One region of the Vibrio astriarenae genome, then DNA from elsewhere that is predicted to be linked to it. Evidence: predicted binding sites of a transcription regulator. Region 1 holds the regulator's gene; the other holds the start of a gene.
What was found. The regulator PurR, encoded in region 1, represses purine synthesis genes. The targets are predictions, from matches to a motif close to TNANGNAAACGTTTNCNTNA.
Positions count from the first base shown of each region.

Region 2: a site for PurR is predicted at 1,609-1,628, ahead of glpX (class II fructose-bisphosphatase). Genes of this name have one in related genera too.

Region 1 covers NZ_CP047476.1:27,337-32,207, reverse strand. The annotation lists gene ahpC (alkyl hydroperoxide reductase subunit C) at 1-474, opposite strand, end outside; gene torR (two-component system response regulator TorR) at 709-1,422, opposite strand; gene torD (molecular chaperone TorD) at 1,779-2,432, shown strand; gene purR (HTH-type transcriptional repressor PurR) at 2,626-3,633, shown strand; cyclic di-GMP riboswitch class I at 3,778-3,887, shown strand; gene GT360_RS14660 (TfoX/Sxy family DNA transformation protein) at 3,997-4,587, shown strand; gene GT360_RS14655 (TVP38/TMEM64 family protein) at 4,724-4,871, shown strand, end outside.
Region 2 covers NZ_CP047475.1:94,418-99,288, forward strand. The annotation lists gene GT360_RS00500 (BUD32 family EKC/KEOPS complex subunit) at 1-408, opposite strand, end outside; gene glpX (class II fructose-bisphosphatase) at 544-1,551, opposite strand; gene zapB (cell division protein ZapB) at 1,806-2,048, shown strand; gene metF (methylenetetrahydrofolate reductase) at 2,109-3,002, opposite strand; gene GT360_RS00520 (bifunctional aspartate kinase/homoserine dehydrogenase II) at 3,196-4,871, opposite strand, start outside.

The DNA of each region.
Region 1 (4,871 bases):
GTTTGCTACGTATTGAGCCGCTTTTACCTTGCGAAGTAGGTCTTCTGCATCACGACCGATACCTTCCGCTGTGATTTCCATCGCTTGGATAGTACCTTCTGGGTCGATTAGGAACGTTGCACGGTCTGCTAGGCCTTGACCTTCACGCATCACGTTGAAGTTGTTTGTGATAGTGCCTGTTTGGTCGCCTACCATGAAGTACTCGATAGTGCCGATTTTTTCAGAAGTATCGTGCCATGCTTTGTGAGAGAAGTGAGTATCTGTTGACACTGAGTAAACTTCTACACCGCGTGATTGAAGCTCTGCGTATTTCTCTTGAAGGTCAACTAGCTCAGTTGGACATACGAAAGTAAAGTCAGCTGGGTAGAAGAAGAATACTGCCCATTTACCTAGAACGTCCTGCTCTGTAATTTCTACGAAGTCGCCGTTTTTGAATGCTGTCGCGTTGAATGGTTTGATTGTAGTGTTGATCATGACTTTGTCTCTCTTTATTTGATTGTTTGACACTTCGCTGTGTCGTTGAGGTAATAATGCCTCTGAGAGAGAAATTTTAGAAATTGTCTGTTTCTATCAAATCAATAGAAGTTTCCTATCGTTCACAATAGGCGATACCTATCAGCCATCATCGACAGAACCTATTAGGTCTGGTTCACAAAAAAGGGCCTCTTTCGAGACCCTATCTGAATGCACTTACAAAGCACTAACGCATCAATCGCCGGCAAACATATAGCCTTCACCATGAACCGTGACAAAGATTTGCGGGTTCTTCGGGTCAAACTCCATCTTCGCACGCATGCGTCGAATCAATACATCAATAGTGCGATCGTTTGGCGCATCAACACGGTGACTAATCATGCTCAGTATGCGGTCACGACTTAACACCTGACGCGGATGTGAAGAGAGTGCAACTAACAATTCGTATTCTGCTTTCGTTAGTTTTACCGGTTCACCGTCACGACTTAGGGCACGACGCTGGATGTCGAAGGTCCATTCGCCAAAGCGAACAAGGTTTGTATCCTCTTCAACCTCCTCTTCTTGGGGCTGAAGTTGTCCTGTTAGAGAGATACGCCAAAGCAGGTTCTTTACTCGAACCAAAAGTTCGCGTAGCTCAAAGGGTTTAGTGACATAATCGTCTGCGCCCATTTCAAGGCCAACAATCTTATCAATGCTATCGGTACGTCCTGTTACCAAAATAATTCCGATGTTTGATTGACCACGAAGTTCTCGCGTCAACATCAAGCCATCTTCTCCTGGCAAGTTAATGTCTAGCATGACCAAATCAACATCATTGCTTTGCAGACACTCTCGCATTTCAGACCCAGAACTCGCTTCACTTACTGTGTAGCCTTCATTTTGAAAATAGCCAACCAGTTTGCTGCGGGTTACTAGATCATCTTCAACAACTAGAACGTGATAGCTCATGTTATTCTCTTTACTCGGAAATTACTCAGTCCCATTCATAATTAGACATATTTACATTCTATTCAACCTGAAGATGCACTTTATTCGAGTTTTCTTGATGAATCACAATTACTCAGTTTTAAAGATTTTACGCCCTGACACTCACAAATACGCAAGCAAGTGCACAACAATCACTCGTTCAAATATATCCGCTTGGATCCTAGACATAATTTCCCACAAACCATCACTTTCATTCACACAAGCCAATAACACTATTCATATTTTCCCTTTATACTCCACCTATCAACTAGATAGCGCTCTCAATACAGCCTTTCTATACTTATGACTTATCCATTTATGATTTGGAGCTTCTCGTGATTGAAGAGATCAAAGCGTTTAATGAAAAACGTGCAGAGATTTATTGGTGGCTGTCGAGCCTATTTGCAAGCGAACTTGATGAGCAAGGTCTAGAGCAATATCAAAGCCCGGAGATCCGCGCATTTATCTCCGGCCTTGGAGAAAATGTTCAATTAGCTAAACCGGTTGAAAAGCTCGTTGATGCACTGAATAGACTACAAGTACGTGAAGATGCCCAACTTGAGCTTTCTGCGGACTTCTGTGAGCTGTTTCTAAAGTCAGACAAAGAAGGCGCTCTTCCCTACGCGTCAATCTACCTTGATAAATCAGGTACTCTTAACGGCAAACCCGCTGAAGAGATGAATGAAGTCCTTGCCAAGCACAATATTCAAGTCACAAAAGGCATGAATGAACCGGCAGACCATATCGCGATTGAGCTCGATTTTCTGGGCAACTTGATCATTCGCTCTAACGAGCTAGAGCAAGAAGCATATATCAATCAAGCACTTGTCGAGCAAGCTAACTTTATTAAACAGCATATTCTCAGCTGGACTCCCCAATTCCATGCACTTTGTCAGAAAAAAGATGACTTTGGCTTCTATTCTGCGGTTAGTGGCCTGTTAGTGGCATTTCTTGAGCTAGACTGTTTATATTTACTGGATGAGCAGTCTTAGATCAAAACGATTAGGATTGCGTCGCAAACGATAGCAGTCTAAAATACTCGGATGTTTTTAAACCGCTTTCAACAAAGCGGTTTTTTATTTGGTTTTTTCCTACAAAAGACTACCGCAACACGGCTCATACTAGGTTTTAGTCACCGCTTGAGCAACGTGCGGTACATAAAAATACGAATCAAGGACCACAACTATGGCCACGATAAAAGATGTTGCGCGTCTTGCCGGTGTCTCAACAACGACTGTCTCGCACGTTATCAACAAAACGCGCTTTGTTGCTGAAACAACTCAAGAAAAAGTAATGAAGGCAGTAAAAGAGCTAAACTATGCACCCAGTGCGGTTGCCCGCAGCCTTAAATGCAACACCACACGCACGATTGGTATGCTCGTTACCCAATCTACCAACCTTTTCTTCTCAGAAGTCATCGATGGTGTTGAGAGCTACTGTTACCGTCAAGGTTACACGCTAATTTTGTGTAACACTGGTGGTATATACGAAAAGCAGCGTGATTACATCCGTATGCTTGCAGAAAAGCGTGTTGACGGCATTTTGGTGATGTGTTCAGACTTAACCGAAGAGCTAAGTGAAATGCTGGACGGCCACCCAGATATTCCTAAAGTAATCATGGACTGGGGCCCAGAGACTTCACAAGCAGATAAGATTATCGACAACTCAGAAGAAGGTGGCTACCTAGCGACGAAATATCTGATCGAAAAAGGTCACGATAAGATTGCCTGTCTAAGTGGTCACTTCGAAAAAGCGGCGTGTAAAGAGCGTATTAACGGCTTCCGCCGCGCGATGAATGAAGCAAAACTTGATGTCGTCGAAGACTGGATCTTGGAAGGTAACTTCGAGTGTGATACTGCTGTATTAGCCGCAGACAAAATTGTTGCCATGGATGAGAAGCCTACCGCTGTCTTCTGTTTCAACGATACTATGGCACTCGGGCTTATGAGCCGCCTGCAAGAAAATGGCATCCGAATTCCAGAAGACATGTCAATCATCGGCTATGACAATATCGAACTTGCCGAATACTTTTCACCACCACTAACGACGGTTCACCAACCGAAACGCCGTGTGGGTAAAAATGCCTTTGAGATCTTACTAGAGCGCATCAAAGACAAAGAGCATGAAAAGCGTGTGTTCGAAATGCATCCAGAAATTGTTGAACGTTTAACCGTACGCGACCTCAACAAGTAAGATACTGATTTCATAAGAAAACTATTAACCCTGGCACTATGCATACGCATGCAAAATGTTAGGGTTATTTTTTTGAATCAACATCACATTATCACCTTTCAAGATGTGATACCTATTCCGCTTTTCTTTATGCTCTTTTGAGAGCCACGCACAGGGCAAACCATTTGAAAAGATGGGACGCAAAGCTTCCGGCCTTAATCAGAATTTTATTCATAACTATGATATTATTCAGGAAAGGTAGCGGGGTTGCCGATGGTAAAATACACGAGCATAACCTTTCCATGACAAAGGGCATGCTGTTTTTTGCTATTCTCTCGGGCCTGAATTTGGTGGCGTGAAATTTCTACACCGAGAATACAAAGCATGGATAAACCAATTTTAAAAGACTCGATGCGCTTATTCGAGCAACTTGGCACTGTCAAGTCACGATCAATGTTTGGTGGCTTTGGCATATTCGTCAATGACACAATGTTTGCATTGGTCGTGAAGAACAAGCTACACGTTCGTAAGTGTGCTGACCTAGAAACTGCGATCTCTCAACACGAACTCGAGCCTTATGTTTATGAGAAGCGGGGCTTTCCTGTCGTCACTAAATACTTCCAGCTACCTGATTCGTGGGTCAATGAGCCTGCGCGCCTTCTATCGGTAGCAACTACCGCTCTCAAAGCGGCTGTTGCTGATAAAGTGAAGCAAGAAACAACGAAGCCTCAACGTTTAAAAGATCTCCCTAACCTTCGTCTTGCAACAGAGAGAATGCTAAAAAAAGCTGGAATCGAGACTGTGACTCAACTAGAAGAAGCGGGAGCGGTGAGAGCTTATCAAGCGATACAAGAGTCGCACACAACACCGGTTAGCCTTGAGCTACTCTATTCACTGGAAGGGGCGATTCGCGGCACACACTGGACTGTGATCCCCCAACCTCAACGTGAAGATCTCGCTAGCCAGATTAATTAAGCTCCACAAACCTTCAAACACCAAAGTCAGCACTATTTGCTGGCTTTGTTCGTTTTGATTGAAAGAAAAATACCTCCTATCCTGTCTGTATACTCACCTGAATCATTAGCTTAAATTGGCGACAGGAGTCTGCACGATGAGCAAGTTTTTAAATCCAAAAGTAATTATTGGTATCGTTTTGGTTACCACCATCATCATTTTAGCCACTCAGTTTGGGCAGTACTTAACGTTAGAAAACGCCAAAGTCCAGCAAGCGGCGCTAAGAGATTACATTGATCAAAACT
Region 2 (4,871 bases), on a different replicon from region 1:
CACGATGTCACGATTGTGCATCTCGCCAAACTGAGTAAATAGCGTGTTGAGCAACTCGCCTTTGAAATACTCTTTAGGGGCTCGATCGAGTGATACGCCAGCATTGGGTGTCACAAAAAAGTCATCACTATCGACTAGAATGTGCGGGACGTTGAGGCCTTCTTGATAAAGGTATTGAATCGTCGTTTTTTCGTGATTAAAGCGCACTTTGGTATCTAAAGCCGCATTGCTACGAAAATACGACAACGACTCAAATTTTGCGAGTTTAGTTGAGATTGCGCGAACCAAGTTAGACTTGTCTTCACCGCACACCTTGACCCAGTAAGTATTCTCTTCATGCGTGAGCTTGTACACTCCAGCGGTGCTCTCTTTCGCAATATTTTGTGCAGCCAGTTCAAGCAAAGTCATTACCCAGTTTTTCGCAACTAAACCGTAATTATATCAATTTCATTGAGTTGTGTGATGCACAATTGTTTCAATATGTACTAAATAAGCATAAAAAAACGAGGCATATCGCCTCGTTAGTGAATACATCTGGTTTAATTACAGAATGATATCGCGTACTTCTGGGTCTTTACGTTCTAGGTAGTGGGTAGACTTGATGCGACGAATTGTGCGGCAGCGACCACGAATCAATAGTGTTTCTGTTGTCGCAATATTGCCTTGGCGAGTAATGCCTTCTAATAGGTCACCTTTGGTGATACCCGTTGCGGCAAATACCACATTATCACTGCGAGCCATGTCTTCCATCTTAAGAACTTTGTGCGCTTCTACCCCCATCTCTTCACAACGACGTAGCTCAGCTGCGCCGTAGATGCGGTTCTCTTCACTGTCGCCTTTTACATCGTGACGAGGCAGTAGGCGACCGTGCATGTCACCGTCTAGTGCGCGAATTACCGCAGCAGAAACAACACCTTCAGGTGCGCCGCCGATGCAGTACATCATGTCTACTTCACTATCTGGCATACAAGTTAGAATAGAAGCTGCTACGTCACCATCTGGCACCGCAAATACACGAACGCCCATGGCTTGCATCTCTGCAATGACTTCATCATGGCGAGGCTTAGCCAGTGTCACGACAACCAATGTATCTACTGACTTACCTAGTGCTTTTGCTACGTTTTCGATGTTTTCTTTCAGTGGTTTGTGCAGGTCAATGCAGCCTTTCGCACCTGGCCCAACGACCAGTTTTTCCATGTACATATCTGGTGCTTTTAGGAAGCTACCCTTTTCACCAGCCGCCAATACAGCTAAGGCATTTGACTGGCCCATCGCCGTCATACGTGTGCCTTCAATTGGGTCAACTGCGATATCAACTGCGTCGCCACCCACACCGACTTGCTCACCAATGTATAGCATTGGTGCGTCATCAATTTCACCTTCACCGATAACAATCTCACCGCTGATATCGGTTTTGTTAAGCAGCGTGCGCATGACTTCTACAGCTGCGCCGTCAGCAGCGTTCTTATCGCCACGCCCTAACCATTTGTAACCAGCCAGTGCTGCACCTTCAGTAACACGTGAAAAGGCCATTGCTAAATCGCGTTTCATGATGACTCCAAGAGTAAAAAGGGGAAAGAATTTGGACGCGCAGATTCTAACACAGTCATGGTTAAACGTTTGCTTTTTTGCTTAATCGAGATCAAAAGTGCTGTAAATGACAGCATTAAGTCAAGGGTGGCTATTTTCTGTGCAAATGACACATTTTCTCAAGATAGCAGGTGTTTCTGTCTACAGGGCTAGGTAGAATGGGCTATACAGTGAAGATCACTTCATTCAAAACGGATAATTAAAGGTAGGCGACAATGTCTTTTGAAGTATTAGAGCAATTGGAAGCAAAAATCCAAACTGCAGTTGACACTATTACTCTTCTTCAGATGGAAGTAGAAGAGCTGAAAGGTGAAAAATCACAGCTAGAGTCAGAAGCGACAGAACTGCGCTCTGGTCGTGAAGAGCTAGAGGGTAAAGTTCAACAGATGCAACAAGAGCATCAAGCGTGGCAAGAGCGCATTCGTGGTCTGCTAGGCAAAATGGATGAAGTAGAGTAATCCACACCGAATATAGAAAGAGCTGACCATGGTCAGCTCTTTTGCTATCTGGGTATGCGGTTATGGCTGCGGACGAACACCGAGTGTGTGGCAAAGAGCGTAGGTCATCTCTGCGCGGTTCAGTGTGTAGAAGTGGAAGTCTTTGACGCCTTCTCGACTCAAGATGCGCACCATATCGATGGCTTGACTGGCTCCCACAAGTTGACGAGTCGTTGCATCATCCTCTAACCCTTCAAACTGCTTTGCCATCCAGCCAGGAACCTTAACGTTGTTTTGCGCAGCAAAGCGTGAAGCTTGTTTAAAGTTCGATACTGGAAGAATACCCGGCACAATCTCCACATCGATGCCAGCAGCCACGCAGCGATCACGAAAGCGCAGGTAACTTTCAACGTCAAAGAAAAACTGGGTAATAGCACGGTTAGCACCCGCATCAACCTTACGTTTTAGGTTGAGTAGGTCTGCTTGGGCACTTTTCGCTTCTGGATGCACTTCAGGGAACGCAGCAACCGAGATATCGAAGTCGTGACGGTTTTTTAGTAGCTCGACAAGATCGGATGCATACATGTCAGGTTTTCCACCACCTGGGGGAATATCACCACGAAGAGCCACGATGCTTTCGATACCATTGTGCCAATAGTCATCAGCAATCTGGATAAGCTCTTCGCGTGATGCATCAATACAGGTTAGGTGAGGGGCCGCGATAATCCCTGTTTCTGATTTAATCTCTTTGATGATGGAGTGGGTGCGGTCACGCTCTCCAGAATTGGCTCCGTAGGTGACTGAAACAAACTTAGGCTTAAGCGTTTTTAGACGATGCACGGAATTCCACAGGGTCTCTTCCATTTTTTCGCTGCTTGGTGGAAAAAACTCAAAAGAAACATTGATGTTATCTTCTGATAACTCAGCGATATTTTGGTTTAGCGCATCAATATGGCTTGCGTGTGTGTAACCCATGTCATTCTCCCTGTGGTGATGAGGTTCACCAAAAATTCCAATCCTGAAACTGACGTTTAGACGTCTATATGTCCACAGGATGTAATGAAAGCAGATTAATGTCAATGCTATCGATTATGAAATTTCTTCATGTACAGAATGAGGTAGATTGAAGTTAGAAAAAAGGCTAACTCAATCGTTAGCCTGATTCGTTTTACAGTCGTCCTGCCAGCAGGTTAAGGTCCGACTGCAGTGCCCCAGCGGTGACTTCACGACCAGCCCCAGGGCCACGGATCACCAATGGGTTATCCTTGTACCATTTGCTCTCAATCGCAAAGATGTTGTCGCATGGCAATAGGTTCGCTAGCGCGTGCTCTTTATTCAAGGCCTCGACTCCAACGGTGGCTTTTCCATTTTTCTCTAGTCGTGCAACATAGCGCAGCACCTTGTCCTCTCGCTGTGCTTTCTCTAATCGCTCTGCAAGTGCTTCACTGAGAACGATGCCGTTGTCGAAGAAACCGTCGAGTGTCATCTCACGCAGTGCCTCTGGCACCAGAGACTCAACTTTGACCTTTTCCGGCTCGATGAACAAACCTGATTCTCGAGCCAAAATGACCAGCTTACGCATGACGTCCGAACCATCAAGATCGGCTCTAGGGTCTGGCTCTGTTAGCCCTTGCTGCCATGCAAGATCGACGAGCTCACTAAATGGAATGGAGCCGTCATATTGTTGGAACAACCAAGATAGCGTGCCTGAGAAAATTCCTGACAGCGCGACAATCTCATCCCCACTTTCACGCAAGTCTCGAACGGTATGATTGATCGGCAACCCAGCACCTACAGTGGCGTTATATAGCCAGTGACGGTTAATCTTCGCGAAGGCGTCTTGGACTTGATGGTAATACTCGCTCGATGCAGAGCCCGCGACTTTGTTTGCCGATATCAGGTGCATGCCTTGCTGAGCAATATCCAGATATTGTTCAGCTAACTGTGCGCTGGCGGTGACATCGAGCACGACGAGATCATCATAGTCTTGTAGAGCACCGAGCTGCTCAATCCAACTTTTACCGTCATGCGAAACAGACTCATCATCAAAGCAAGATTCAATGGTCGTAGGATCGATACCTTGCGGGTTAAACCAATAAGTTTGACTATCGATGACCGCCACCAGCTCAAAATTCATGTTGTGACGCTTTTCGAGCTCCTCTTTTTGGGTTGCAAAGAGGCTTAGCCAGCTTGAACCAATGTTGCCTTTACCACACAGTGCGATGGCAACGCGTTTTTGTGCTTGGAACAGTTGTGAGTGCAGCTGGCTCACGAGCGGCTCAACGTCGAGTTTGCGCGTGACAGCGACCAAACTTAGTCCAGATTCTGATTCGGTAATAAACTCAATCGCTGAGCTTTTTAGCTGCTGGTAGAAACCAAAGCAGTGATTTGGGTTCTTGCTAACGCCTGCGCCGACGGCTGCGAGCAGTGAATAGCCCTCTTTGAGCTTGATCTCTGCTTCAATGGCGGCATCTTGCAAGAAGGCGAGTGCGCCATTGGCGATCTCTTGAGTGTAAGCCAGTCTGAGTACGTGTTGGTCTGGTTGGGCATCATAGGCAAGCGGCTCTAGCTGAGCTTGCTTAAGCTTTTTCAGTACCTCTTGCTGCGCTCGTAAGTAGTCATGGCGATGGGAGAAACCAAGTTGGATCAGTAACACGTCATCAAGAGAGGTGATGATCTTTGCTCCGCGACCAGACGCCAAAACTCGTTCGATACGCGTTGAGCCGGTTTCTGGCTCGTAGCTACAGCGCAGATGCAAATCCATGGCGCTTTGCGCGACAGGTTGAAGAGTGCGGCTGTGTAATACCGGTGCCGCCAGGCGAGCAAGTTCGCTTGCTTCATCTA